Regions from separate parts of the Isachenkonia alkalipeptolytica genome, predicted to be linked through region 1. Evidence: riboswitches for the same ligand, from Rfam matches in the RefSeq annotation. Region 1 holds a riboswitch; the other holds the start of a gene.
What was found. A riboswitch is a leader RNA that binds a small molecule or an ion and turns the genes downstream of it on or off. The one in region 1 is predicted to bind glycine.
Positions count from the first base shown of each region.

Region 2: another riboswitch for glycine. It lies ahead of ISALK_RS07985 (PTS sugar transporter subunit IIC); the one in region 1 lies ahead of ISALK_RS11910 (GrdX family protein).

Region 1 covers NZ_SUMG01000018.1:22,782-26,199, forward strand. Annotated here, with positions in the region: gene ISALK_RS11900 (MBL fold metallo-hydrolase) at 1-211, opposite strand, end outside; gene ISALK_RS11905 (tRNA (cytidine(34)-2'-O)-methyltransferase) at 374-868, shown strand; glycine riboswitch at 1,003-1,108, shown strand; glycine riboswitch at 1,112-1,192, shown strand; gene ISALK_RS11910 (GrdX family protein) at 1,284-1,664, shown strand; gene trxB (thioredoxin-disulfide reductase) at 1,738-2,685, shown strand; gene trxA (thioredoxin TrxA) at 2,771-3,088, shown strand; gene ISALK_RS11925 (glycine/sarcosine/betaine reductase component B subunit) at 3,151-3,418, shown strand, end outside.
Region 2 covers NZ_SUMG01000008.1:14,630-18,047, reverse strand. Annotated here, with positions in the region: gene ISALK_RS07995 (homocysteine S-methyltransferase family protein) at 1-336, opposite strand, end outside; gene ISALK_RS07990 (hypothetical protein) at 571-1,149, opposite strand; gene ISALK_RS07985 (PTS sugar transporter subunit IIC) at 1,238-2,284, opposite strand; glycine riboswitch at 2,473-2,579, opposite strand; gene ISALK_RS07980 (PQQ-dependent sugar dehydrogenase) at 3,046-3,418, opposite strand, start outside.

The DNA of each region.
Region 1 (3,418 bases):
GGGTAAAGTGGTCGGGATGACCATGGGTTGCGAAATAATAAAAATCCTTATGCCCATGATGTCGTAGAAGCTTTAAAAATTCTTTTTCATCAAATGCGCCGTTTTCATGAAAATAATCGAAGATAAGAAGTTTTTCTTCGGTTTCAATCATTACCCCGCTGTGGTAAATATGAGTGATATTAAAGGTGCTTTGATTTTCAGGAGTGTTCATTGTTACCCACCGCCTTTATGAAATAGTTTTAAAGAATATACAATAAATCATACCCATTTATTTAAGCTTTATAGACATTTATCCCGGGGTAGAGTAAAATGTTGTATTAGTAATCCCGCAAGAATTAAGTAATTAAGAAGCAGATTATAAAGGAGATGGATCATGTCGTTGAATATCGTATTATTAGAACCGGAAATCCCTCAAAACACCGGTAATATCGCTAGAACCTGTGTCGTAACCGATACCACTTTACACATCATCGGGCCTATTAAGTTTTCCCTCGAAGAAAAGGCAGTAAAACGGGCGGGCCTCGATTATTGGAGTTCTTTAAAAGTTTATTACTACAAAAACTATCAAGAATTTAATCAGAAGCATCAGGATAAAAACATCTTTTATGCAACGACCAAAACTCATCGCCTCTACAGTGATGTCAATTATCAAAGCTATGAGGATCTGTATATCATGTTTGGAAAAGAAAGCAAAGGGATCCCTGAGAAGATTTTAAGAGAAAGTCCTGAAAACAATATCACCATACCCATGATGCAAATTGAAAAAGCCCGTTCCCTTAATTTATCGAATGCATGCGCAGTCGTGATTTATGAAGTATTAAGGCAATGGAACTTTCCTATGATGTTGAAAGAGGATTCGGATTTTTAGGTGGAGAATAGAGGAAATTAATATTAAAAAGAAGTTCGTTAAAAAAATATTAAAATTTCATTAAAAGTTATTGCTCTTTTAAATTATCTATATTATAATGACTGTGAAGTTAAAAATTCATAGCAGAACACTGGATGAAGAGTGTGGGAGAGACTCGGGAAACAACCCGGGCGCCGAAGGAATAAACTAAAAACCCCATTTTTTAGTGAATCTCTCAGGCAAAAGGACCGTACTTGGACAGTTCTCTGGAAAGCACATAAAGTGCACCGAAGGAGCAAAGCCCAAGACATTTTGGGAATAAACTCTCAGGTAAATCGAACAGAGTGGATTATGCAACCGGGCGTTGTCATAGTTCCTCTGTTTTTGTTTGTATAAATTGAAAGAAATTTCTTTCAAAAAGAAAAGGAGGGTGGGCGTGAATTATTTGCTTGTAACCAATAATCCTTTAGTAAAAAGCATGTATCAAAACAGAAAATTCCTGCTATATCTTGATGGAAGTTACCTGGAGGTTTTATACTATGCCCGGGACCAAATTCATAAAGGGCACGAACTTTTATCTCATCCTCTTTCGGGAAGTATTAAGCCAAATGAAACACCGTATAAAAGTCTTCTTATTTCAAGGAAGGCAAAATCCTTGAATTACCAATCGGTAACAATGATTGAAGACAGTATAGAAACCACAAAAAAATTTTTTTCTATTCAAGACCGCACCCAAGGTCTTAGGCAAGATCTTTTAAGTGATTTTCAGGAAATTGATTATCATTTAATCAAAGGAGCTTTAGAGTCAGCGAAGTAGTCGGCGTTTCAAGCATAAGCTTGAGTATATATACTTATGAAAACCATCAAAAATCAAATCAAGGGGTGAAAGCATGGAAAAAATTTATGACGTTATTATTATTGGCGCAGGACCTTCAGGTTTAACCGCAGGATTATATGCAGCAAGGGATCGAATGTCTACCCTAGTATTGGAAAAAGAGAAGCCCGGCGGCCAAATCGCCACCACCGATGAAGTTGCCAACTATCCAGGGTCCATTGAAAATGCCACAGGGCCGGATCTAGTAGCAAGAATGGTGGAACAATGTAAAGAATTTGGTGCAGAGATTGAAAAAGACACCATTCAAGAAGTTAACCTAGAAGATAAAATCAAAGTTCTTACAGGAGATAAAGGAACGTATAAAGCAAAATCTGTAATTGTAGCGACGGGTGCAACTCCACGAAAACTAGGTGCTCCCGGAGAAGTTGAGTTAACGGGTAAAGGGGTTTCCTACTGTGCGACTTGTGATGCAGATTTCTTCAGTGACTTTGAAGTGTTTTGCATTGGAGGCGGAGACTCTGCCGTGGAAGAAGCCATCCACTTATCAAAATTCGCCCGAAAAGTTACCATTGTCCATCGACGTGAAGAACTAAAAGCGGCGAAGTCAATTCAGGAAAAAGCTTTTAAAAATGAGAAAATTGACTTTATCTGGAACACGCAAGTTAAAGAGATTAAAGGGGACGGCATGGTAGAATCTATTGTGTTTGAAAACCTGAATACTGGGGAAGTTACTGAACACGAAGCAGATGAGGAAGACGGAACTTTTGGAATCTTCATATTTGTAGGTTACATTCCAGAAACCGATTTATTTAAAGGAAAAATGGAGTTATCTAAGGCGGGATACATTATTACAAATGATAATATGCATACCGACATACCGGGAGTATTTGCAGCGGGGGATGTTCGTGAGAAAACCCTAAGACAGGTAGCTACTGCCGTAGGAGATGGAGCTGTTGCCGCTATCCAAGCGGAAAAATATATTGAACACGCTTTTGAAGAATAGTTAAGGTTATATTTCACTTCTTAGTGAATTATATAATAAAAAATAAATAAAGCCTAAAATCAACCCTTTCAAGGAGGTGAATGAAATGCTAGCTGTAGATAAGAGCAACTTTGAAGAAGAAGTATTGCAAGAAGAAAAAACAGTTTTAGTAGATTTCTGGAGCGAAGGTTGTGAACCTTGTAAAGCCTTAATGCCGGATATTGAAGCCTTAGAAGAGGTCTATGGAGATCAAGTGAAATTTGTAAAGCTTGATACAACCAAAGCCAGAAGATTGGCGATCAAACAAAAAGTTTTAGGGCTTCCTACCATTGCCATTTATGAAAATGGAGAGAAGAAAGAAGAGGTTACTAAAGATGAAGCTTCTAAGGAAAACGTAGAAGCGATGATTAAAAAGTTTGTTTAAGGTTTTAGAAGGCCTGTAGAGATGGCTTTGCAGGTCTTTAATTAAAAAGGGAGGTGAAGGTTTTGAAGCTTAAGTTAGGCAGAATTTTTATTGAAGATGTGAAGTTTGGTGATACTACAAAGGTTGAGAACAAAACACTTTTTGTTAACAAAGAAGAAATGTTAGAGGCTATTGGTGGAGATGAGCATATTGAATCCATTGATATCGATATTACCCATCCAGGAGATGAAGTGCGAATTACACCGGTAAAGGATGTAATCGAACCACGGGTGAAAGTTGAAGGACCCGGAGGGATTTTTCCAGGAATGTTAAGCAAAGTGGACACCGTCG
Region 2 (3,418 bases), on a different contig from region 1:
TTCCGTATACACACTGCCTATGGCCTCAAAAGCCAAACCTTCCAAGGTAGATCGAGTTTTCCCTTCTTCAATCATCCTCTCCATTTCCTCTCCTAAAGTCACAACAAAAACTGCACCATGACTGACCTTGTTAAAATATTTTCTTAAGTTCTTTCCGGAGATGATCCACTCTAACTCTTTTTTTGGAAAAACCTTCAATGCACTTTTGGGTTGTACTTTTTCCCTAACTCTGGAAAGGCAATTTTCCAGTAGTTCCTCTAAGTCATTCGAAAGGACTCCATCGGGGTGTCCCATATAACGAAGTATCTTTTTTCGATCTTCTTGTAGTAATCGCATCTCCACCCCTCCTTAATCCGAAATTTATCCTTGCCTTGATTTAAGTAATTTCTCCAACAGTTCCTTTTACACAAGTCGGTCCGTTAAGTAGTCCTTTCCTTGAAAAAAATTCTCCCTAATACCCATACCCTCATTCGTTTTAAAGATAAATTGAGTGTATTATGAATCTTTAAAACTGTCAATTCCAATAAGGATTTTTTTATCTTCGAAAGCTATTACCCCAAAACGAAACAATTACCCTACATGTAAAAAGGAGATTATCGTCGCTGTAATACCGATTACTGTTCCAAGTAGTAATTCACTTATATCATGACGTTTCAACTTTAACCTCGACCAAAAGACTAATGGCATCACTAAAAATACCAGACCGGCTTTAAAACCAAAGACAAAAGTTATCAGAGTTATCGGTCCCGAAACTCCACAGGCATGGCCGCTAGCCTTTTTTCCAATAATAAAGTTGGTAACCGACAATAGAATACCTGCCACAAGGTAAACCATAAACAATGCCTTCACACCTTGTGGCGCTTGTAAATATAATGTCCCTAGAAATCCTAAGACCTGTCCTGTCACCCCAGTGACAAATGCCAGATTCCGCTCCCATGTTCTTCCCTTTGTTCTGAATTTAGGAACCAAATATTTTATAGCATAAGCACTGGAGGGTACGATCACTAAAAAAACAATGGACCAGATAACCCAAAACTCCTGTTTATTATAAAAAGAAAAATCAATAAGATATATACTCATAATAGTTAATAAGGCTACCATCGGTACTACGGTTATGACGCTGATTCCTAAAGCCAGTTTGTTTTTCATACACTTCTCCCCCTCTTATGATTCATCTGTTTTTCTTTGAAAACTGTATCAGAGGAATATGAACTGAATATGAACTGTAAAGCCCGGTTTAAACGGCGGAGGCTTCCATGGGGTTATTGGATTCTTTTCCTTCTTTTTTTCCAATTCGTGGTTGATAGTTCCTAAAGGTTTTTGCACCGATGATTCCTGCAAGGATCCCTCCTGCCATGGCAAACACTAAAGAAAGGAATACCGTCAGAGGGCTATTAAATGCAAAGGGGGCAATAAGGCCGGGAATTGGAGATGCGGTACCCGGTGCGTGATTCACTATACCGAAATACGCTGCAGAGAGTCCTGCAAGGGCTCCCCCTAGAAAGTTGGAAAGATAAATGGGAATAGCATTCGCACTTACTATATCCGCCTGAGTTAACGGTTCCAACATGATTGCCAGGCTTTGACCACGGTCTCCGAGTTTCAGTTTTGAAAAAACGATTCCGTTGGTGAACGCACCGCCAAAGGTGGCAATGGCTGCAATGCCCATAGGTAGCCCTGTAAGGCCCAACATAGCAGTAAGGGCCATGGAACTTAACGGTGAGGTGCACATTACCTTCATAAGCCCTCCTAAGATAATGCCCATAAAAAGTGGTGACTGCAGCGCGGCTACAGAGATCATCTGACCAATACTGGAAAGCGTGGAATCCACCATAGGCCCACTGCTAAGGGCAATTATTCTCGCGAGTGGAGCTACTAATAATGCCCCAAATATAACATTCATTCCCGCAGGTATGCGTCGCTCAATATGGGGGGTGACTAAACCCAGGATGTAACCTGCAATGAATCCCGGAAGAATTCCCGCTCCTCCCACTGCTACGCCCGCGGATACCGCAAGGACAGGATTCACTTTCATTTGAATCATTGTAAGAGCAACCGCCGCGACTCCTCCCATGCTCCCGGAGACTTTGCCTACTTCTCCAAGAAATGCAATGTCCAGAAAATCTCCGGTAATATACAAATGGATGGCCTCCACTAAGAAAGTGGCAATCGCCGCACTGGCCAATCCGGACATAGCCTCTTGACCCTTAGGGGCCTTAAGACTAAAAATCGAAAAAATCAAAAGCATTGCAATTAACATCATGGTTCCAAGTAATATTTCCATGTTCCTTCCTCCTCATAAATTTATGTAGTATTCCTGTGACTAACCTTTAACTAACTTAATATAGTTTTGAGATTATTCCTTTCAGTAAAGCTGTAAATCCCCTCCTTCTTTTTACCGATTTTCCGGATTATTTTTAAATTGACAACAAAAAAAGGACGGAGAAACAATCGCACGCAAATTAAACATGCCTATTGTTCTCTGTCCTTTGTATCTGAAAGTTTCATAAGGATTCTTTGTTTTAGATCCCTTACTTGCTTCGTCGACGACCCCTCGGGTACTCTCCAGAGTTGTGTCCCGGTATTTGTACATAACCTGAAAGCTTCGGTACACCTTATGGCTTAGTGTCCCTTTCTCCTACGGTATGGGCTTTACCCATTCTCCAAATACCAATCAACCACATATAAAGTTTTAATCTGATTTCATCATAACGAAATTCATTCGAAAGGTCAATGAATTTTATAATATATAAGAAATTTAAGTTAAAAAGTGTACCAAGGGGTCGGACCCCATGGTACACTTTTCAGCCTTTTCTCCGAATAATATATTGCAGCAACGTAAAAAACAAAGATAAGACCACCATGGCGAACCAGGGGATGATAACAACCATATTGCCAAAATCAAATCGCCAAACCCACTTAATAAAAATTTCAAAAGGAAAGTAGCGGAATCCGAACAATAGTAAATTTACAGCAACTGTTAAAATGAGGGATAATATTATCATTCGTTTAATATATTCTAAGAATTTCACGCTGACTGCTCCTCTACTCTAATAGTATTGGTGTAATTCGTATAATCCGATCATCCTCCGATGCGGGGACCCCTCTACCATCCCGGTTGTTTGTAGCGATATATAAGGATCCTTCATGATAAACTACGGTCCTAATTCTACCGTAATCCTGAAACAGGGCTTCCTGACGCAGGAACTCTCCTTCCCGGTTAAAGTCAATACGCATAACCATATTGCCTCTCAATCCTGCAACATAAAGGGATTCCTCCACAAGATCTTCATGATGATAAAAGTCCATCCCTGAAGGGGCCAATGTAAATTCTGTATAACATACTACCGCTTCCTCAAAATCCGAGTCCTCTTCATCGCAGGTAATCTCGGGCCAACCGTAATTGCCTCCGGGATGT